Regions from separate parts of the Klebsiella variicola genome, predicted to be linked through region 2. Evidence: predicted binding sites of a transcription regulator. Region 2 holds the regulator's gene; each other region holds the start of a gene.
What was found. Region 2 encodes LexA, which represses DNA repair genes until DNA is damaged. Its sites were predicted from a motif close to TNCTGTATGTACATACAGNA; they were not measured.
Positions count from the first base shown of each region.

Region 1: uvrB (excinuclease ABC subunit UvrB) is a predicted target of LexA. The motif match lies at 2,835-2,854, and genes of this name have one in related genera.
Region 3: umuD (translesion error-prone DNA polymerase V autoproteolytic subunit) is a predicted target of LexA. The motif match lies at 3,337-3,356, and genes of this name have one in related genera.

Region 1 is NZ_CP010523.2:3,808,135-3,815,666, forward strand. Features, by position in the region: gene pmrB (two-component system sensor histidine kinase PmrB) at 1-487, shown strand, start outside; gene uvrB (excinuclease ABC subunit UvrB) at 738-2,759, opposite strand; partial or broken gene SP68_RS26785 (hypothetical protein) at 3,171-3,380, shown strand; gene SP68_RS17850 (ABC transporter ATP-binding protein) at 3,470-4,192, shown strand; gene bioD (dethiobiotin synthase) at 4,134-4,856, opposite strand; gene bioC (malonyl-ACP O-methyltransferase BioC) at 4,849-5,604, opposite strand; gene bioF (8-amino-7-oxononanoate synthase) at 5,588-6,745, opposite strand; gene bioB (biotin synthase BioB) at 6,742-7,532, opposite strand, start outside.
Region 2 is NZ_CP010523.2:5,179,906-5,187,437, reverse strand. Features, by position in the region: gene malM (maltose operon protein MalM) at 1-574, shown strand, start outside; gene ubiC (chorismate lyase) at 762-1,259, shown strand; gene ubiA (4-hydroxybenzoate octaprenyltransferase) at 1,272-2,138, shown strand; gene plsB (glycerol-3-phosphate 1-O-acyltransferase PlsB) at 2,196-4,619, opposite strand; gene SP68_RS24195 (diacylglycerol kinase) at 4,748-5,116, shown strand; gene lexA (transcriptional repressor LexA) at 5,239-5,847, shown strand; gene dinF (MATE family efflux transporter DinF) at 5,917-7,233, shown strand; gene SP68_RS24180 (CsbD family protein) at 7,469-7,532, shown strand, end outside.
Region 3 is NZ_CP010523.2:3,319,437-3,326,968, reverse strand. Features, by position in the region: gene SP68_RS15665 (glycosyltransferase family 9 protein) at 1-960, shown strand, start outside; gene SP68_RS15660 (DinI family protein) at 1,130-1,372, opposite strand; gene umuC (translesion error-prone DNA polymerase V subunit UmuC) at 1,636-2,898, opposite strand; gene umuD (translesion error-prone DNA polymerase V autoproteolytic subunit) at 2,901-3,320, opposite strand; gene SP68_RS15645 (BPL-N domain-containing protein) at 3,815-4,591, shown strand; gene SP68_RS15640 (TetR/AcrR family transcriptional regulator) at 4,618-5,205, opposite strand; gene SP68_RS15630 (pyridoxal phosphate-dependent aminotransferase) at 5,592-6,800, opposite strand; gene SP68_RS15625 (glutamine amidotransferase-related protein) at 6,869-7,532, shown strand, end outside.

The DNA of each region.
Region 1 (7,532 bases), 1.4 Mb from region 2:
TTCCGCCGGCAGCTATCAGCAGGTGCTGCTGCTGGATGACGTGGTCAAACCGCTGCAGGATGAGCTGGAGACCATGCTGGCGCAGCGTCAGCAGCGGCTGCTGCTGACGGATGTCGAAAGCGAGGCCATCGTCTCTGGCGACGCGACGTTAATCCGTGTGATCCTGCGCAATCTGGTGGAGAATGCTCACCGCTACAGCCCGGAAGGGTCAACTATCCGCGTGTCGGTGAAAGCGGGCCTGATGCCGGTGATGGCGGTGGAAGATGAAGGCCCAGGGATTGATGAGGCGAAAAGCGGCGAACTCAGTAAAGCGTTTGTGCGCATGGACAGTCGCTACGGCGGCATAGGCCTCGGACTGAGCATCGTCACGCGCATTGCTCAGCTGCATGACGCCCAGTTCTTCCTGCACAACCGCCAGCCGGGGCCCGGCGTCCGCGCGTGGGTGTTATTCCCGCGGCGCGCGGGTCAGAACGTCAGTACCCACTGATGGAAAAAGGCAACAATAATAACCAGGGCGGTGGCGACCGCCAGATATTCACGGAAGTTGATTTTTTGCATGGGCGCTATCCTCATCATGGGGAGGTTAGTGTCGCCTGGCGAGATTAAGCAAACATTAAGAAGGCCGCAATGCGGCCTTTTTTCTTCTCAAAGGTTTGCTATCTGGTAGCGGGACAATGAGAGAAGCGTCCCGCCTTCACTACGCCCCACACGCCCACTCCGGCAGTATGCGCCGGGACTCAGGAGGCGGCGATAAACAGCTCGCGCAGCTGATGCAACTGGTCGCGAATTTGCGCCGCCTCTTCGAACTCGAGGTTCTGGGCGTGCTGCATCATCTGCCCTTCCAGCTCGTGGATCTTCTGCTGCAGCGCTTTTGGCGTCATCTCCACGGCGCTAAGCCCGGCAGGCTCAACGGCCTTCGCTTTACCGCGCCCTTTGGCTTTAGTTTTCGCCAGGCCCTGGCCCAACTGCAGGATATCCACCACTTTCTTGTTGAGGCCCTGCGGTACGATGCCATGCTCTTCGTTATAACGCTGCTGTTTCTCCCGTCGACGCTCGGTCTCGCCAATGGCTTTGGCCATGGAAGGGGTGATCTTATCGCCGTAAAGGATGGCCTTGCCGTTGATGTTTCGCGCCGCGCGGCCGATGGTCTGGATAAGCGAGCGTTCGGAGCGCAGGAAGCCCTCTTTATCGGCATCCAGGATCGCCACCAGCGACACCTCCGGCATATCCAGCCCCTCACGCAGCAGGTTGATCCCTACCAGCACGTCAAACTCGCCAAGGCGCAGGTCGCGGATAATCTCCATGCGCTCGACGGTGTCGATATCCGAGTGCAGATAGCGCACCCGCTCGCCGTGCTCCTCAAGATACTCGGTTAAATCCTCCGCCATCCGCTTAGTGAGGGTGGTCACCAGCACGCGCTCGTTGATGGCCGTGCGCAGGCGGATCTCTGACAACAGATCGTCTACCTGGGTGGCTACCGGCCGCACTTCGATGATCGGGTCAAGCAGACCGGTCGGCCGCACCACCTGATCCACCACTTCGCCGCCGGATTTATCCAGCTCGTAGGCGCCGGGGGTTGCCGAGACGTAGATGGTTTGCGGGGCCAGCGCTTCAAATTCTTCAAACTTCATCGGCCGGTTATCCAGCGCCGACGGCAGGCGGAAACCGTACTCCACCAGCGTCTCTTTGCGCGCCCGGTCGCCCCGGTACATACCGCCGATCTGCGGCACCGTAACGTGGGATTCGTCTATCACCAGCAGACCGTCTGCCGGCAGATAGTCAAACAGAGTGGGCGGCGGCTCGCCGGGCCCGCGACCGGAAAGGAAGCGCGAGTAGTTTTCAATGCCCGAGCAGTAGCCCAGCTCGTTCATCATTTCGAGGTCGAACTGGGTACGCTGGGTTAAGCGCTGCTCTTCCAGAAGCTTGTTGTTGGCCAGCAGAACCTTGCGCCGCTCCGCCAGCTCCAGCTTGATCTCTTCCATCGCCTGGACGATGCGTTCCCGCGGCGTCACGTAGTGGGTCTTGGGATAAATGGTGTAGCGCGGCACCGTCGATTCCACGTGGCCGGTGAGCGGGTCGAACAGCGACAGGCGCTCGACCTCTTCATCAAACAGCTCAATGCGCAGCGCGATATCGTCGGATTCCGCCGGGAAGACGTCGATCACCTCGCCGCGCACGCGAAAGGTGCCGCGCTGGAAGGCCTGATCGTTGCGGGTATACTGCAGTTCGGCCAGACGGCGCAGGATAGCGCGCTGGTCAATCAGCATCCCGACCGTCAGGTGCAGCATCATCTTCAGGTACAGGTCCGGGTCGCCGAGGCCGTAGATAGCCGAGACTGACGCCACTACCACCACGTCGCGCCGCTCGAGCAGCGCTTTGGTCGCCGACAAGCGCATCTGCTCGATATGTTCGTTTACCGAGGCGTCCTTCTCAATGAAGGTATCTGAGCTGGGGACGTAGGCTTCCGGCTGATAGTAATCGTAGTAGGAGACGAAATACTCGACGGCATTCTCCGGGAAAAACTCTTTCATCTCGCCATAGAGCTGGGCCGCCAGGGTTTTGTTTGGCGCCAGCACCATCGTCGGCCGCTGCAGGTCGGCAATCACGTTGGCGATGGTGAAGGTTTTACCGGAGCCGGTGACCCCCAGCAGCGTTTGATGCGCGAGCCCATCCTCCAGCCCCTCTTCCAGGCGGCGGATGGCTTCCGGTTGGTCTCCGGAGGGGCGAAAGGCGGAATGCAGAACAAACGATTTACTCATTGATCAAAACCTGAAGATGGATTTAGCGGCCGGTGTTTAATTCTACCCTCCGGGCCATTTTTTGCCAACAAATTATACTGGATATTTAAACAGTACATTACTATGATAGCGTCAGTAAACGGCTTATTTCGGCGCCATGGTGCGCATAAAACGCGCGCCGGGTGGAATAATCCTCCGGCCGGCAGGGTTATCCCCAGAAATTTTTACCTTTTAACATTTGTCAAGCGGACGGGTGAAAGTTTTATGGCAGTAGATGACGCTTTTCTTACACCCATTGATTTTATATAACACGCTGATATTTAAGTGCTTTAACGAAAAGACGCCTTTCGCGCCAATTCAGCCGCAGGCCGCGTACGCTCTAGCTTACCGCAGGTTTTCTAACTCTAATGCACAAGGTTATCCACAGGAATAGTGGATAACTGTCTGCAGCCCAAGACCGCCGCCGCCCGGCGCAAATCGACTTTCGCTGTAAACCGTGCGGCGAAAAATTTTTATCGAACTATTTTTGATAACTATCCGTTTAAAGCCGCTCGATTTTTGCTGCTTTTTGCACCACCCTTTAGCGTCGGGCACCGGAAAAGTGCAGCGCCCGCGCTGACTATGCCCGATGGTGTCGGCGTTTCGCGGTTTTTTCCGAGCGTTCTTTTTCCTGGCAAGAGTTTTGCAGCATCTTTCTGTCGCCCTGACGCCAGGATAAGGAGAAAACGTCCATGTTGAATTTACAGGCAGTAAATCATTTTTACGGTAATCAGCACTCGCTGTGGAATGTCGATCTTGAACTACGCCCGGGAGAGTGCATTGGCGTACTGGGACGCGAGGGAATGGGAAAAACCACCCTGGTCAACTGCATTGCCGGCCATCTGCCGGTGGCCAGCGGTCGGATGACCTGGCATGACATTGGCGCCCCGCCGTGCGATCTCACCCCCCTGTCCGCTCAGTCGCGCAGCGCCATCGGCATCGGCTACGTGCCGCAGGATAAACGCATCTTTTCCCAGCTCAGCGTGGAAGAGAACCTGCATATTGCCCTGGCGGCCGGGAAACCCGGGGCTAACGCCAGCGGCGGCGAAATTTATGACCATTTTCCCGAACTCTATGCGCTACGGCAGCGCAAAGGCGCTTCGCTAAGCGCCGACGATCAGTACCAGCTGGCGCTGGCCAGGGCGCTGATCGTCCAGCCACGACTGCTGATCCTTGACGAACCCTCACGCGGCGCAGGGCCGCGCTGCCTGCAAAAGCTGGCGGAATTGCTGCTGCGGTTAAATCGCGATATCGGTCTGACGGTGCTGCTCGCCGAGCAGCACCTGCCCTTTATCCGCCGGGTGGCGGATCGGTTCTGTGTCCTTCACCGGGGGCGTAATGTCGCCGAGGGCGATATTATGGCGCTGGATGAACCGCTGCTGGCGCAGTGGATGACGCCAGATCCAGCGCGCTGAGATCCAGATACTGGCCGAGATCGTCGCGCTGCGCGATATCGACAAGCCACGGTATTTCGCCAAGAAACGGCACGGCCAACCGGTTTTTCAGCGTCGCCAGATATTCGCCATGGCGCTTGCCCGGCGGCTGCACGTCATTGGCGATCCAGCCCGCCAGCGGCAGCCCCGCCTGGCGCACCGCCTGGGCGGTAAGCATCGCATGGTTGATACAGCCGAGCTTGACCCCCACCACCAGAATCACCGGCAGCTGCTCCTGCTGCGCCCAGTCGGCGAAGGTCAGGGTGTCCGAGAGCGGCGTAAACCAGCCGCCGGCCCCTTCCACCAGTACCCAGTCAGCCAGGCGCTCCAGTTCGCGTAAGCCGCTGGAAAGCGTCGTCGCGGCAATCGGTCGCCCCTCATCGGCGCTAATAATATGCGGCGAGGTCGGTTCGGCAAAAGTATAAGGGTTGACCTGTTCATAGCTCAGCGCCACCCGGCTATTACGCTGCAGGGCCAGCGCATCTTCATTGCGTAACCCTTGTGCGGTCAGGTCGCTACCGGAAGCCACCGGTTTATAGCCGGCGGTGTTAAAACCCAACTGGTTCGCCGCCTGCAGCAGTGCGCTGCTGGCGACCGTTTTCCCGACTTCAGTATCGGTTCCGGTGACGAAAAAACGTTTAGTCACGTTCAATGACTCCTGTAAAAAGATAATACGTCAGCGGGCAGATACCCTGCTGTTGCGGCCAGGCCAGCTGCAGTTCGCGCAGTTTGCCGCGGCCAAGCGGGGCGGATGCCCTCCCCTGGTGCAAATGGGTAGCGCCGATGCCCTTCAGGGAGCGCATAGCGCTCAGCGCATCGGCGAACGGCAGGCTAATCTGATGAACGACGCCTTCGGCGCGCAGGCCGCTCAGTGCGGCCCTTACCGCCGGTTCGCTGAGAAAACGGTTGGCATGTGGCCGGTCGTCGATAGCCTGCCACGCCTGATTGAGCTCCGGCAGCGATCCGGCCAGCAGCGTGGTAAACGCCACCCGCCCGCCGGGCCGCACCACCCGGCACAGCTCGCCGATCGCCGCGCGCAGATCGTCGCACCACTGCACCGCCAGGTTGCTCCATGCCAGATCGACGCAGCCATCCGGCAGCGGCAGCGCTTCGATATCGCCCTGCAGATAATGCTGCGCGGCGTCGTGGCGCTGCGCCTGGGCCAGCATGCCGGCGGAGAGATCCAGCGCGGTCACCACGCTGCCCGCCTCACGCCAGTAGCGGCTCATGCTGCCGGGGCCGCAGCCAGCATCCAGCACCTGAGCAAAATCGCGGCGCGCCAGCTGGCGCAGCAGCAGATCGGCGCTGCGCCGCTGCAGTTCATCATGTTGCGTATAGCCGCTGGCCGCCCGGCCAAACGCCGCGGCCACCGCCTGCTTATTCACCGTGACCATGCAGCGCCTCCAGTAAACGGTTAATGTCCTCAGCCTGATGAGCGGCGGTCAGGGTCAGACGCAGGCGAGCGCTGCCGACCGGCACCGTCGGTGGTCGGATCGCCGTCGCCCAGCAGCCGGCCTCGCGCAGACGGCAGGCCAGGCTCAGCGCTCGCGCGTTATCGCCGACGATCAGCGGCTGGATCGCGCTGACGGAATCGGTCAGCCCCAGCGACACATCGCCCATCCCTGCACGGAACTGACGGATGCGGGCGGCCAGGGTTTCCCGCCGCTGCTGGCCCTCATCGCTACGAATGACCCGCAGCGCCGCGCTCAGCGCCACCGCCTGGGCGGGCGGCATGGCGGTGCTGTAGATCAGATGACGGGCAAACTGCAGCAGATAATCGGCCATCGATTCGCTGCACAGTACCGCCGCGCCGCTCACCCCAAACGCCTTACCGAAGGTGACCACCAGCAGCTCCGGGCGCACCCCCTGCGCGGCGCAGCTTCCACGCCCTTCCTCACCAACCACGCCGATGCCGTGGGCGTCATCCGCCAGCAATACCGCCCCGGCGGTCTGCGCTGCGGCATGAATGGCCGCCAGCGGCGCGCTGTCGCCGTCCATACTGAAAATGCCTTCAGTCACCACTAACTGCAGACCGTCCAGCGGTTTCGCCAGCAGTTGCGCGAGCTGCTGCGGATCGTTGTGGGCAAAGCGCCGCAGCTGGGCCGGGCTGAGGCTCGCCGCTTCCAGCAGGGAGGCGTGGCTCAGGCGGTCGGCGACAATCCGATCCTCTTTTTCCGCCAGCGCGGCAACCAGCGCCTGATTGGCGGCAAAGCCGGAGATAAACAGTAGCGCGCGCGGGTAACCGAGCCAGTCGGCAAGTTCCTCTTCCAGCGCGCGGTGGGCCTCACTATAGCCGCTTACGTGGCCCGATCCGCCGGAGCCGACGCCATAACGTTCCGCCCCCTGCTGCCAGGCGGCGATAATGCCGGCATGCTGGCTCAGGCCCAGGTAATCATTGCTGGAGAAGTTGAGCCAGCGCTCCCCTTCGCGCTCCAGCCAGCGTCCGGCGCCGTGGCTTACCGGCAGGCGGCGGCGAAACGCATCCGTCTGCCGCCGCTCGTCCAGCGCCCGCTCGATTCGTTGCTGCCAGGTCATAGCGCCGCCGCGTTGTAATATTCCTCAGTGTCGGGGGTGAGTAAGGCCTGCTCCAGGCGCTGCTGCTGCTCATTATCGCCCTCCAGTACAGCCGTCTGCTGCGGGTTGATCCCCAGCTTGCGGAACAGTTGCAGGTCTTTGTCCTCTTCCGGGTTCGGCGTGGTGAGCAGCTTGCAGCCGTAGAAAATCGAGTTCGCCCCGGCCATAAAGCACATCGCCTGGGTCTGCTCGTTCATCTGTTCGCGGCCGGCGGAGAGACGCACGTAAGAGGTGGGCATCATGATGCGTGCGATGGCGATGGTACGGATGAAATCGAAAGCGTCGACATCGTCGTTATCCGCCAGCGGCGTGCCTTTAACTTTCACCAGCATGTTGATCGGCACACTCTCCGGCGGCGTCGGCAGATTAGCCAGCTGCAGCAGCAGCCCGGCGCGATCTTTTACGGTCTCTCCCAGCCCGACGATGCCGCCGGAGCAGACTTTGATCCCGGCATCGCGCACTTTATCCAGCGTATCCAGACGCTCCTGATAGGTACGGGTGGTGATGATGTTGCCGTAAAATTCCGGCGAGGTGTCGAGGTTATGGTTGTAGTAATCAAGCCCCGCGCCGGCCAGGCGCTGCGCCTGGCTGGCGGTCAGGGTACCGAGCGTCATACAGGACTCCAGCCCCAGCGCCTTGACGCCTTTCACCATCTGCTCCAGATAGGGCATATCGCGGTCATTGGGGTTCTTCCACGCCGCGCCCATGCAGAAGCGGGTGGAGCCGGCGTTTTTCGCCTGACGTGCCG
Region 2 (7,532 bases):
GCCAGCGGCGTTCTTCCCCAGCAACTACTTTACCTATCAGCAGCCGGGCGTCATGACCGCTGACCGCCTGGGCGGCGTGATGCGCCTGACCCCGGCGCTGGGCCAGCAAAAACTCTATGTGCTGGTGTTTACCACTGAAAAAGATCTCCAGCAGACCACGACCCTGCTGGATCCGGCGAAAGCCTATGCCAAAGGCGCCGGCAATGCGGCCCCGGATATCCCGGATCCGATCGCTAAACATACCACCGATGGCGTGCTGAAGCTGAAAGTGAAAACCAATAGCACCTCCAGCGTGCTGGTGGGCCCGCTGTTCGGCTCCTCCGGCCCGGGTCCGGTCACCGTAGGCAATACCGCCGCGCCGGTGGCCGCGCCAGCCGCCGCTGCTGCTGCTGCACCGGCAGCCAAAAGCGAACCGATGCTCAGCGATACCGAAACCTACTTCAACAACGGTATTAAGCAGGCGGTGAAACAAGGTGACATCGACAAAGCCCTGAAATTGATGAACGAAGCTGAGCGCCTCGGCTCGAAATCCGCTCGTTCCACCTTTATCAGCAGTGTAAAAGGCAAGGGGTAATCGTCTCCCCACAATGCTGATGTTTAGGCACAGCCTTTAGGTGCATCCTTCGGGATGCACCTTTTTTTGCACGCGCGGCAGCCTGTTGCATGGCTGTTGCGTGAATGATCGTATATTGACGTTTGCCCGCCACCAACCGCCTATTCTGCGATACAATGCTTTCACGTTATGTACCGGAGAATCAGGCATGTCCCATCCTGCGCTTACGCGACTGCGTGCGCTGCGCTATTTTGCCGTTATGCCATCCCTGGCGCCGCCCCTGAGTGACTGGCTGCTGCTGGAGGACTCAATGACCCAGCGCTTTGAGCAACAAGGAAAGCAGGTCACCGTGACCCTGATTAACGAAGGGTATATTGAGCGTGAGGCGCTGACTGACGAAGCGGCGCTGCTACCTGACGAGCCGCGCTACTGGCTGCGGGAGATTATACTCAATGCCGATGGCGAACCCTGGCTGGCCGGGCGCACGGTGGTGCCGGAGTCGACACTGTGTGGTCCGGAGCTGGCGCTACAGCAGCTCGGGCAGATCCCGCTGGGCCGATACCTGTTCACGTCGTCGACATTAACCCGCGATTTTATTGAAATTGGTCGCGATGCAGCGCTGTGGGGGCGTCGTTCCCGCCTGCGGCTGAGCGGCAAACCCCTGCTGCTGACCGAGCTGTTTTTGCCTGCGTCGCCGTTGTACTAAGAGGAAGAAAAAATGGAGTGGAGTCTGTCGCAGAATAAGCTGTTGGCGTTTCATCGCCTGATGCGCACTGACAAACCGATCGGCGCTTTGCTGCTGCTGTGGCCGACGCTGTGGGCGCTGTGGGTGGCCTCGCCGGGCGTCCCGCCGCTGTGGATCCTGGCGGTATTCGTCGCCGGCGTCTGGCTGATGCGCGCCGCCGGCTGCGTGGTGAATGACTATGCCGATCGAAAATTTGATGGTCACGTAAAGCGTACCGCCCGTCGTCCGCTACCGAGCGGCGACGTTACCGAGAAAGAGGCGCGAACGCTGTTTATCGTTCTGGTGTTGCTCTCCTTCCTGCTGGTGCTCACCCTCAACACCATGACCATTCTGCTGTCGGTCGCGGCGCTGGCCCTGGCGTGGGTCTACCCGTTTATGAAGCGCTACACTCATCTGCCGCAGGTGGTGCTGGGGGCCGCCTTTGGCTGGTCGATCCCGATGGCCTTCTCGGCCGTTAGCGAATCGCTGCCGCTGAGCTGTTGGCTGATGTTCCTCGCCAACATTCTGTGGGCGGTGGCCTACGATACCCAGTATGCGATGGTGGATCGCGATGACGACGTGAAGATCGGCATCAAGTCCACGGCGATCCTGTTCGGCGAAAACGATCGTCTGATTATCGGTATCCTGCAGGTGGCCGTGCTGGCGCTGATGGGCGCGGTGGGCTGGCTGAATGGGCTGGGCTGGGAATACTACTGGTCGTTGTTTGTCGCGGCAGGTCTGTTTGGCTGGCAGCAGAAGCTTATCTTCAATCGCGAGCGCGATAACTGCTTCAAAGCGTTTATGAACAATAACTACGTCGGGCTGGTACTATTCCTGGGCCTGGCGATGAGCTACCTGTAATCCCCTGTCCGCTTCCCCCCGGTGTATCGGGGGGAAGCGAGGGCAGAAAACACCGCGTTACGCGTCATCCTGCGTGACGCTTTCAATCGTCAGCCGCACATCCGACGTAATCAAGTCCGCCAGCATCCGATAAACCTTCAGCGTCTCTTCCGGCTCGGCATCGCCGGTGTCGCTAATGTAGCCTTCATCGCGCAGGGTCAGCACCAGGGTGCTGAACACCGCTTTGTCGAAGAACTCCGGCGCGTTAATGCCATGCAGCACCGACAGGCGCTGGGCCACGGTACGACTCTCTTTTTCCAGCGAACTGCGGTTGATCGACGGGTTGGCGCTCAGCAGCCAGAAGGTAATGGCATAGCGCTGCAGCGTCTCGCGCGCGCCAGCGGCCAGCAGTTGCAGGGAGCGAGAGTGCGACGGATTGAGGCTCATCACCTCGCCATCGACGACGATCAGCTCCTGACGCAGCATCTCGGCAATCAACGCATCCACCACCCCGGCCAGCTCTGCTTTCTCCCAGCGCAGGAACAGCTCGGCCTTGAGGAACGGATACAGCGTTTCGACATGGCGCAGCACTTCGGTGCGGCTGAGCTGACGATGCTGAGTCACCAGGGCGGCTAACAGCGACGGTATCACCAGCATATGGGCAATGTTGTTGCGATAGTAGGTCATCAGCACCGCCTGCTCGCGCGGCAGGATGATGATATCGCCGATGGTGTCCTTCTCCACTTCGAACTTGTTCATTTGCAGCGCGTGGTCGATAAGCTCGCTGGCCGAAGCGGAAGGTGTCGTCGCATCTGGCGAATAGGGCACATTGCGCAGCAGCGCGAGGTAGCACTCCAGCTGTTGGGTGAGCTGCTCCCGGGTCAGTGAACGCTGACGCGAGGCCAGCAGCGCCGTGCAGCACAGGTTCATGGCGTTGGCCGCGCCGGCGTTGTTGATGCGCACCATCAGGTCAGCGGCGATGTTGTTCACCGTTGGCGTCAGCCAGGAAGGGCGGATGGCTTCGATCGGGTCGATGGCTTCCCGCCACTCCGGCACATGGTGGTTAAGGTAGGTCATCAGCGGCAGTGGTTCGCCGAAGTTGACATAGCCCTGGCCAAGGTTGCGCAGCTTGCTCAAGCCACGCACCATCTGCGGCAGGCTCTCTTTCTCTTTGGTGGCGCCGCGCAGCTCTTTAGCGTAGGTGCCTACTTCCATCACGTGTTCATAGCCGATGTAGATAGGCACCAGAGTGATCGGCCGGGTGCCGCCGCGCAGCATCGCCTGGATGGTCATCGACAGCGTACCGGTCTTCGGATCGAGCAGACGGCCGGTACGGGAGCGGCCGCCTTCGACGAAATACTCGACGGAATAGCCGCGGCTGAACAGCTCGCCAAGATATTCGCGGAACACCGTGGAGTAGAGCTTGTTGCCCTTAAAGGTGCGGCGGATGAAGAACGCGCCCAGGCGGCGGAAGATCGGCCCGGCTGGCCAGAAGTTAAGGTTGATGCCCGCCGCGATATGCGGTGGCACCAGGCCCTGATGATACAGGACGTAGGAGAGCAGCAGATAGTCCATGTGGCTGCGGTGGCAGGGGACATAGACAATCTCATGGCCGTCGTGAGCCAGCTGGCGCACGCGCTCGGCGTTATGCACGTTGATCCCCTGGTACAGGCGGTTCCAGGTGAAGCCGAGAATGCGGTCGGTCAGGCGGATCATCTCGTACGAGAAGTTCGCGGCAATCTCTTCCATCAGCGCGATAGCGTTCTGCTGAGCCTTCTCATGCGAAATTTTCTTGCTGCGCGCTTCGTCTTCCACCGCGCGGGCAATCGCTTTCGAGGCCAGCAGTTTATTAAACAGATCCTGGCGGGCCGGCAGACGCGGGCCGACGGCGGCCAGGCGCTGGCGGGCAAAGTGCATCCGGGCGACGCGAGCCAGCTTCTGGGCGATGATCTTATCGGTACCGTGCTCATCCGCCATGCGACGCAGCGACACGGAAGGCGAGAAACGCACGAAACTGTCGCGGCCGAGCCAGGAGACGGCGAAAAATTTCTGAATGCCGTTCAGCATCCGCAGCGGCGGATTGACTTCTCCTTTCTCACGACCCGGCGAGCGGCCGAACATGACCGAAACCGGCACCATTTGCACATCGAGGTCCGGATGGTTGCGGTGCAGATCGAGGTAGTCGTGGAACAGCTTGATGGACTCTTCTTTTGGCGTGTAATAGGTAAACACGCGCGGCCCACCGTGGATGAATACGTAACGCGGCAGCAGCGCGCCGTCGATCTCCAGCGGTTCAAGCGGGTCGGGTAAATCATGCGCCAGGCATTGGGCGCGCAGCGTCAGCAGGTCCGCCTTGGAATTATAGGGCAGGACGTACATGACCGGACGCGAGGTATCGAGTCCTAATTCCTGGGCAGGCTCTGCCGGAATAGACTTGCTTTTTACCAGCACCCGTAATGGTAAATTCAGTAATTTATAGTAAATTCGTTGCCAGCCGGACATAAACGATGTGAAGCCTCTGGTTAATCATGCAAATGCGCGGCAAGAATAACAGAAAGTGGGCAAAATTTCCGTTACCACGCGGCAAACGCGTACACTCATCGACGTCATTTACGTAAAAAGGTTTTGTGATGGCCAATAATACCACCGGGTTAACCCGAATCATTAAGGCGGCAGGTTACTCCTGGAAAGGATTTCGCGCAGCGTGGATCAACGAGGCCGCGTTTCGTCAGGAAGGTATCGCCGCCATCGTGGCCGTCGCGATAGCCTGCTGGCTGGACGTCGACGCCATTACCCGCGTATTGCTGATTGGGTCGGTCCTGCTAGTGATGATAGTCGAAATTCTCAACAGCGCGATTGAGGCGGTCGTGGACCGTATAGGCTCGGAATATCATGAGCTTTCAGGGCGCGCCAAAGACATGGGATCGGCGGCGGTCCTGCTGGCGATTATCATCGCACTGATCACCTGGGGAACGCTGCTGTGGAGCCATTATCATTAACGTTCTTCGCTAAGCCTCGCAAAATATAAACAATCTGCCGATTTTTGTGTGCCATGTGGTTCCAAAATCACCGGTAGCTGTATATACTCACAGCATAACTGTATATACACCCAGGGGGCGGAATGAAAGCGTTAACGACCAGGCAGCAAGAGGTGTTTGATCTCATTCGGGATCATATCAGCCAGACGGGCATGCCGCCGACGCGTGCGGAAATTGCTCAGCGCTTGGGGTTCCGTTCCCCAAACGCGGCGGAAGAACACCTGAAAGCGCTGGCGCGTAAAGGCGCGATCGAGATCGTCTCCGGTGCTTCTCGCGGTATCCGCCTGCTGACGGAAGAAGAACATGGCCTGCCGCTGATCGGCCGCGTCGCCGCCGGCGAGCCGCTGCTGGCGCAGCAGCACATTGAGGGGCACTATCAGGTCGACCCGTCGATGTTTAAACCCAACGCGGATTTCCTGCTGCGCGTCAGCGGCATGTCGATGAAAGACATCGGTATCCTTGATGGCGATCTGCTGGCGGTCCACAAAACCCAGGACGTGCGTAACGGCCAGGTGGTGGTAGCGCGCATTGACGACGAAGTGACGGTGAAGCGCCTGAAAAAGCAGGGTAACGTCGTCGAACTGTTGCCGGAAAACAGCGAATTTACCCCTATCGTTGTCGATCTGCGTCAGCAGAGTTTTACCATTGAGGGTCTGGCCGTTGGCGTGATCCGTAATGGAGAATGGCTGTAACGCCTGCCCCTGCGCAGCGTCATCTGATGCATGACGCTGCGACGTTTGTCCTCAATCAGGTCTCCGAACATGCTGCTCAACGCTGCCGATAAAGCGCTGTGGCGCCTTGCGATCCCGATGATTTTCTCCAATATCACCGTCCCGCTGCTGGGGCTGGTGGATACCGCGGTGATCGGCCATCTTGACAGCCCGGTATACCTCGGCGGCGTCGCGGTTGGGGCGACGGCTACCAGTTTCCTCTTCATGCTGCTGCTGTTTTTGCGCATGAGCACCACCGGGCTCACCGCTCAGGCCTGGGGTGCCAAAGATCCGCTGCGACTGGCGCGGGCGCTGGTGCAGCCGCTGGCCCTGGCGCTGGGCGCCGGGGTTCTCATCATCCTGTTTCGCCTGCCGCTGATTAACCTCGCTCTGCATATTGTTGGCGGCAGTGAGGCGGTGCTTGAGCAGGCACGGCGGTTCCTTGAAATTCGCTGGCTCAGCGCCCCCGCTTCGCTGGCCAACCTGGTGCTGCTCGGCTGGCTGCTGGGAGTCCAGTACGCACGGGCGCCGGTGATTCTGCTGGTGGTCGGTAATCTGTTGAATATTGTGCTCGACCTGTGGCTGGTGATGGGCCTGCGGATGAACGTCCAGGGGGCTGCGCTGGCCACGGTCACCGCGGAGTACGCCACTCTCATTATTGGCCTGATGATGGCGAAGCGGGTGCTGACGCTGCGCGGCGTGTCGCTGGCAATGCTGAAAAACGCCTGGCGCGGGGATCTGCGCCGTCTGCTGGCGTTGAATCGGGACATCATGCTGCGTTCCCTGCTGCTACAGCTGTGCTTTGGCGCGCTGACCGTGTACGGCGCGCGTCTGGGCAGCGACATTGTGGCGGTCAATGCGGTACTGATGACCATGCTGACCTTTACCGCCTATGCGCTGGATGGTTTTGCCTATGCCGTGGAGGCCCACTCCGGCCAGGCCTACGGCGCGCGCGACGGCAGCCAGCTGCTGGAAGTCTGGCGGGCGGCCTGCCGGCAGTCTGGCATGGTGGCGCTGGCGTTTGCCCTGATTTATAGCCTGGCGGGGGAGTACATCATCGCGTTGTTAACCTCGCTGCCTTCTCTGCAGCAGCTGGCCGATCGCTATCTGATCTGGCAGGCCATCCTGCCGGTGGTGGGCGTCTGGTGCTATCTGCTGGACGGCATGTTTATCGGCGCCACACGCGGCGCGGAGATGCGGAACAGCATGGCGGTCGCCGCGGCGGGGTTTGCTGTAACGCTGCTTTCGGTCCCGCTGCTCGGTAACCACGGTCTGTGGCTGGCGCTGGCGGTGTTCCTCGCCCTGCGCGGCCTGTCTCTGGCGCTGATCTGGCGTCGCCACTGGCGACACGGCACCTGGTTTAGCTAGTCATTGCCGTTCATCACGGCCATCTATGAATTCCCGCGGTTGCGCGCCGCTTACCGGGGCAACTCAGTAGCCCGGCTCAGCGTAGCGCAAGCCGGGAAAATCGCCTCAGCCTTACCCATCGGTATGATGGTTAAAAATTCCGAATAACGAATCGGTACCAGCATTCTCATCTATAGTTAATACCATGTCCGGTACAAAACGGGCTGTAAACCCACCGAATGATGAGGACGTTATCATGAATAAAGACGAAATCGGCGGTAACTGGAAACAGTTGAAAGGTAAAGCCAAGGAACAGTGGG
Region 3 (7,532 bases), 1.9 Mb from region 2:
GTCTTACTCATGCGTAATGAGGGGGCGATCGGCGATGTGGTGGTGGATTCCGCGCTGGTAAAATGCCTGCATCAGTCAGGTTATATCGTTGATTTTCTACTGACGACCTCTAACAGCCAGGTGATGCGCTATAACCCGCGGATCCGCCATATTTATGAGGCTGAGCCGGTCAATTCCGCTGATTTTTTGCGTAAATTTAACCATAACGTTCCCCGCGACGTCATTAATGAACTGGCTAATAATAAGTACGATATTATTATTGACCCTTCGCTGTTCGATATTCCCGTGCATCGCCTGCGGCTTTTTCGACAAATAAAAGCCAAATCAGTACTCGGGTTTAATAAATGGCCATCGATTAAACATTACTCTCACTCTTTTGATTTTGACTGCCAGCGCTGGCACGTAACGAAGACGTTCGCGTTGATCGCCGACTATCTCCAACTGGACACCCGCGCTCTGGACACTTACGACCTGGCGGTGCCCGGGCCGATTATGCAGGAGGTGGCGCAGTATCTGGCGTCGCTGAGCGGAAAAGCGGTAGTGATTAATATTTTTGCCGGCCATGCCGACCGGAGTCTCTCCCAGACGCAGCTGGCCGAACTGCTCGACAAGCTGCGGGCTCGCCATCCGGGGCTGGCGGTTATTCTGCTCGATCACCGGCGTGAGATCCGCATCTCGCTGCCGCCGGAGGTGGTGATTAATCCGTTTAACACGCTGCACCATGCGATGGCGCTGATTGCCCAGGCGGAGCTGATTATCTCTCCGGACACCTCGGTGGTGCATATGGCGGCGGCGTGGAACAAACCGCTGATCGCGGTCTATAAGGACGTTCTGCTCAATAACCGGCTGTGGGCCCCGGGCTATGACAACGCCAGGCAGATCATTGTTAAATGCGGGAAGGTCCATCAGCATCGCGAGCTGGTGGATCGGATAATGGCGGCGCTACCGGAGACGCTGTGAGGCGATGAGGGGGGCTGGTAGGGCTCACCTGCTGGCCGTATGCAAGAGCCAGCAGGTGAGCGAAGGTTGCATTGCCAGTCTGCAACCGCCGCTATTGTACTGTTGCCCGCAGCTCTGACACATCCGGGAAAGCTCTTAAAGAGATGGCCACCGCCAACGATGGGCGGCATCACTCTTCAGTGAGCCACATATCCGCTTCTTCAAACATCTCCTGCACCGTACGGCTGATCAGTTCTTTTTCATGCTTGCTGGCGTCGGTGTTGATCGCCGGCAGCGTCATCATCGGCTTCACCCGCACTTCCGCTTCCGGGAAAATGCGCTGCATGCGTTTGGTCAGTTCGTTAAGAATGGTCTCTCTGGCACCCGGCAGCCCGGCAAAATTGCGCTTGTCATAAATCAGTTCCACAAACATCTTCTGTCCTCTGTATGCTGATCGCGGGCGATAGTTTTACTGTATTAATGTACAGTGTCAAGCGAATGCCGCGGTGCTGCTCATCCGCAACCTCGTGCGGTAGACGGGCTGCGCGCAAAAGCAGCACCTCGTCCGCCGGCGGTCAGGCAGGCCTCACTGACGAGCGGAGGGGATTTCCGCGCTGCAAAGGCGTTATCGCTGATTGCGTAGGCCTGGTAAACGCAGTGACCTTCACCCGAAGCGATGTCATTACCTGCGTACATTCATTTCGCGACGGGTAGGTCTGAATATCGGGTGGTGTAAGCCGGGGAAAGCATTTCACGCTTCATCGCCCAGGATTTTTCGATCCCCTGACCGGCAAACCAGACCTTTCCTTTCCCGGATTGATTTAATTGGTCGATAACGTCCATTAACGCAGCACTATTTTTGCGCGGAGCGTTATCGTCAAATAAGTTTAGCTGCGCTATGCCATTACTGAAGAAATCAGCAAGCATAACACCGGCTTTCATATATCGATAACCATCAATCCAAATTCTCTGCAGGCAGTTTGTGGCACAATTTATAATGTCACGGGTATCATTCGATGGCGTTAATAACCTCATTGACGCTTGATTGCCATAATATGTTTCATTAACGGCGTGCGGACTCGTCCGGACAAATACGCTAACGAAGCGGCAAAATTGATGCTCACTGCGTAATTTTTCTGCTGCTCGCTCAGCATAGGCGCAAATGGCTTGATGCATATCTGAATACTGCGTTACCCGGTTGCCAAAAGAGCGACTACAAATAATCTGTTGTTTTGTTGGGGAAAATTCTTGTAGCTCAAAACATGGCTCACCACGCAGTTCGCGAACGGTCCTTTCCAGCACCACATTGAAGTGCTTTTTTATGACCCATAATGAGCTTTCAGCCAGATCCAGAGCGGTATTAATACCCATTAAATTAAGTTTTTTACTCATTTTTCGCCCAACGCCCCAGACCTCTTCAACAGGGACAAGGGCGAGTAGCCTGCGTTGGCGCACAATATTGGATAAGTCGACAACGCCGCCAGTGCCGCGCCATGTCTTGGCGGCATGGTTAGCGAGCTTGGCTAATGTCTTGGTTTGCGCAATACCTACGCCCACCGTTAAGCCAGTATTTTTCAATACGTTAGTTCTTATTTCATGGCCGAAGGTGGATAAGGGGACGCAATTCATTACTCCGGATAAATTAATAAAGGCTTCATCGATGGAGTAGATTTCTATTGACGGAGACATTGCCGTGAGCGTTTGCATAACACGGTCACTGAGGTCGGCATAAAGCGCATAGTTAGAACTGAAAAAATGAACACTGGAATAATAAGGGTTATTTTTTATTTTAAAGAAAGGTTCGCCATTTTTTATACCGAGGGATTTTGCTTCGGCAGAGCGAGAAATAATGCAACCATCGTTATTGGACACGACCACAACAGGCTTCCCCTTTAAATCAGGGCGAAAAACCGTTTCACAAGAAGTATAGAAGTTATTGACATCGACGAGGGCAAACATAATTATTTATGCGCTTTAATGCTAAAAATGACCACGCCAAATATTTCTAACTCTTCGGCATTATGAAACGAAATGGAAGCGTAATCGCGATTGTGGGGCACTAGCTGTAAAAAAGGATGAGTGCGAAGTTCTTTCACGGTGAATTCACCTGCGATAGCCGCAATGACGATATCACCATGTACGGCAGACAGTGAGCGGTCAACCACTAAAAGGTCTCCATCACTGATGCCGGCATCACGCATAGACTCTCCGCTGACTTTGATGAAGTAGGTAGCACTCGGATGTTTTATCAATAATTTATTGAGATCCAGCCTGTCCTCAACATAATCCTGAGCGGGGCTGGGAAATCCGCAGGGCACCCTCTCGGAGAAGAGGGGGAGCATGAGTGGGGGCGAAATCTCAGTTGGCCGAGTAAACTGCATGGTATCGATCCTCGAATACTGTTTTTATATACAGTATTATTGAATGTGCTGATGGATCAAGGCGCACGTGACGTTGTTTTTATAACTGCATGAATATAATGATGATTTATGTAAAACATGCCATGTGGTGTTGTTGCTGAACTGCCATCGCTGTGTAGCGCGACCAGTACGCCAATGTTGACGTTTGCCCGGTAAGACGACCGCTGTATTACATGGAGCATGATCGACTCTTTTTTCACCCTCTCTTCGGTATTTAATGTTATTGAGAAGGCAATAAGATATGAGAATATCTCATTAAAAGATATTTATAAAATATTGTCGCCTTTACCTTACAGAATAAATAAATATTATTTATTTTAACTAAAACGGCTTGACAAATTTGATGTTGAGGATAAATTTGAGCAATCGCTCTAATTTATTGTCATCATCTGCGGGATCCAAAAGTGATACGCTGTGATTAACCATGACACTACATAACCAGGGGATCTACTGACATGAAAATTTTTTTCCAGGGCACCAGACTTAAAAAAGCAAAAATACTAACGGTTGCCTTTTCTTTCGCCTTTTTCACCGCATCGGTGCTGGCAAAGCCCTCGCAATCAGAGAGTTATAATGTCGCTGTTTATCGCGGGGAGGCCGGGTGCCCAGGCTGTTCTGAAATGGTGGTAAAATCGCTGGTCGCGACAGGCCTGCCTCTGCACATCTCTTATGTTGGCGAAAAAGAAAAGCTGAAATTAAATGCGCAAACACTGAAAAAATTCGATCTCTATATTCAACCTGGCGGCGGTCAGGATATACCCGGCTCTTATCAAGCCCTGGGTGATGAAGGGGCAGAGGCTATCCGCAATTTTGTGAAAAGTGGCAAATCCTTTCTTGGTCTTTGTATGGGAGCCTATCTTGCCGACAAAGACTGGATAGGGCTTATTGATGCGCCTTTAGAATCAGAGGTGGGGAGACCCGGTTCGCAGGCCGTTGATGAAGGCGATTATACCCTGCAACTGACATGGAATAATAAACAAGAGCCTTTTTACTACCAGGATGGGCCTTATCTCAACAGTAGTATCTCAAGTACTGGATTCCAGCCGATCGCTTACTACAAGAATGGAGATATCGCCATTGGTAAGTACCGGTATGGTAAGGGAAACATCATCCTGTCAGGTCCGCATCCTGAAGCCGATGAGACCTGGATAGACAGCGCTGCGCCAGGGAATACGACGGCAGAAAGTAAAATGCAGCGTATTTTAAGTTATCTCAATATAAAAAAGGGTTAACTGATACGCTACCTTGCTTCACCCACTCAGAAATCTTTTTTAAGTATTTTAAAGGCAAGCTCAGATATTTCATTAAGAAAAATGCTGCGTCTGTCTTCTGAATAATCGAGGATCAGCAAGCTGGAATACCCATCAATTAATGTGTTTATTTGTCTGGCTGAGGTAGCGGCGTTTTCCGCAAGGAACTCGCCTTCCTGCATCCCTACGCTAATGATGCCTTCAAGAATAGTGATCCATTGCAGGGAGTGATCGTGCACTAATTTAGCATAATCCGCATCGCGTGCTGCCATTGGCCATAGTTCAAGGTAGAGCAGCCAGTGTGCCGAAGGTGCATCGGGTAACAGCGTTCTGATATAGAGGTTTACTCTTTCACTAGCGCTCATTTTTTCTGACGCGTTTAAAAACGCATGACATTCTTGTATGTCATTTTCAAACATATACTGAATAGTGGATTTCTTGAGCGTTTCCCAGTCTCGATAATAGTGATAGATATGACTTCTGGAAATATTCATTTTCTGCGTCAAATCACGGGTTGAGACATTGCTAAACCCTTTTTCTCTGAACAGTTGTAGCGCAGCTATTTTTATCAACTCAGAAAAATTGGCCGTTTTCAATATTTCAACCTTAATCACTATCCATTAAAGCGCGAACTATATCATAATTTCTGAAACCTTGCACGTGTTCAACATTCGGGGATAGCTGTTAGCATTGTGTTTTTTATAGCATTAACAAAATAACGAAAATCTATTTTGTGGGTCTGGTATAAATTCAGCTGCAGGGAGGTTGCTTTATTATTAGCTATGCGCAGGATGCTATTCCTGCCGCGTGCGGTAGTGGCCGCAACGGTGGAGTGGAAAACCGGGAAAGAGAACGTCGCTATTACCCGGTGAGCTATCATGATGACAACGTGCTTATCGGCAAGGTAGGCGATAAGCACGGCATTTTTCAGACCGAGCGTGGTTTGCCGCCGCGTGGGTAGCCGCTGCGCCACCACACGCTTTTAACGCAATTGCGCGCAGGCGCCCGCTATCCGCTGGCAGGCTTGGGTTAGCAGGCCATCTTCTATCGCATACGCAATACGCAAATACCCCGGCATTCCAAACGCGGAGCCGTGTAAAACGGCCACCTGGGTTTGTTCTAATAGCCAGTTCGCCAGCGCGCTGTCGTTGCGAAGGATTTCGCCGCCAGGGGTCATCCGGCCCATGAGCGCCTGGCAGTTAGCAAACACATAGAATGCCCCCTGGGGAGCGGTGGCGCTCAGGCCATCGGTGGCGGCAATCATTCCCAGCACCTGCTGGCGGCGTTTATCTAACACGTTGAGCCAGCCGTCGAAGAAATTGGCTGAGTGGTTAAGCGCTGCGACCGCCGCAGCCTGCGAAATACTGCTGGGGTTGGAGGTGCTTTGTGATTGCAGGATCTGCATGGCGGCAATCAGCCATTGCGGCCCTCCCGCATAGCCCAGACGCCAGCCGGTCATGGCGTGGCTTTTGGACACACCGTTTACCGTCAGGGTACGTGAAACCATCTGCGGGGCGGCCTGGGCAAAAGTGGTAAAAGGGATATTGTCATAGCGCAGCGGCTCGTAAATATCGTCGGCCATCACCAGCACCTGTGGGTAATCCGCCAGCACCGTAGCCAGGGCACGCAGTTCCTGCTCGCTGTAAATCGCCCCCGTCGGGTTGCCCGGCGAGTTGAGGATCAGCCAGCGCGTTGATGGGGTGAGGGCGGCGGCCAGTTGTTCCGGCGTCAGCTTCCAGCCGTTTTGTTCATCACAGGGCACAATCACCGGTTCGCCATCGGCCAGAGAGACCATATCCGGATACGAGACCCAGTAGGGGGCGGGAATGATGACCTGCTGCCCGGCGTCGAGGGTGGCCAGAAAAGCATTGAAAATAAGCTGCTTGGCGCCACTGCCTGCGATGATCTCTTGCGGACGGTAATGCAACTGATTGTCGCGAGCGAACTTGGCGGCAATGGCCTCCTTTAACGCGGCGGTGCCGGAAACGGCGGTATACTTAGTCTGATGATGCACGATCGCTTCAATGCCCGCATAGCTGATATGGGCCGGGGTAGCAAAATCCAGTTCTCCTTCGCCCAGGTTGATAACCGGCTTGCCTGCGGCTTCCAGTGCCCGTACCTGGTCAGAAATGACCGCTGTCGGTGAAGGGCGTACAGATTGCATACGACGGGCGATTTGACTGTTATTCATAAATCCTCTTTTGTATCTAATGATTCAATTAATACAATTAGGTCCCCAACCTCAGCAGGAAACTCGCCGTGTCACCGATCTTTATTCTCGATAACACCTCTGCGCCCGCTCGCTACGGTATTACCGCCAGCCTGTGGGCTAATCGTCTTGGACTGCCTCTCTGGAGCCTTCGCCCCGACTTCGCCGGCGATGTTCCCGACAGCCATCAGCACGTCATTCGTGCCGGGTACTGCGTGACCAGCGGCCTCTGGCGCAGCGATACGCTGCGTGAAGAGGTGCGCGATATCGCCAGCCTGCCTGAGTCAGATGCTGTCATTGTGCTGGCGTCCTCGCAGGCAGCGCTTATCGCCGACCTGCCGGGCCAACGGCTGTTCAGCGATGACCGCAACCAGCGCCTGACGCTCAGCGACGGGCAACATACGGTGTTAGACCTCACCGCCGATCGCTATGGTCGCTGGGATGCCGGGGAGCCATCCTCTGCCGGGACGCCCTTGCGCATCGCACTGATTGGCCGTGAGTCAGACCACCGTCTGGTCTACCCCGCCACGCTTGGCTCACTGGGTGATGCCGCGGCGTCGCTGGGGCTGAACCTGGAGGTCCATTTCTTCGCGCCGGTCAGTCTGTCCCCTGGGTTACACGACCTCCACGACGTCCAGGGCGTCGTGTTGCCAGGCGGTTCCTCGATGGCCGCCGTCAAGGGACAAATCCGCGTGGCGGAAGATACGCTTGCCC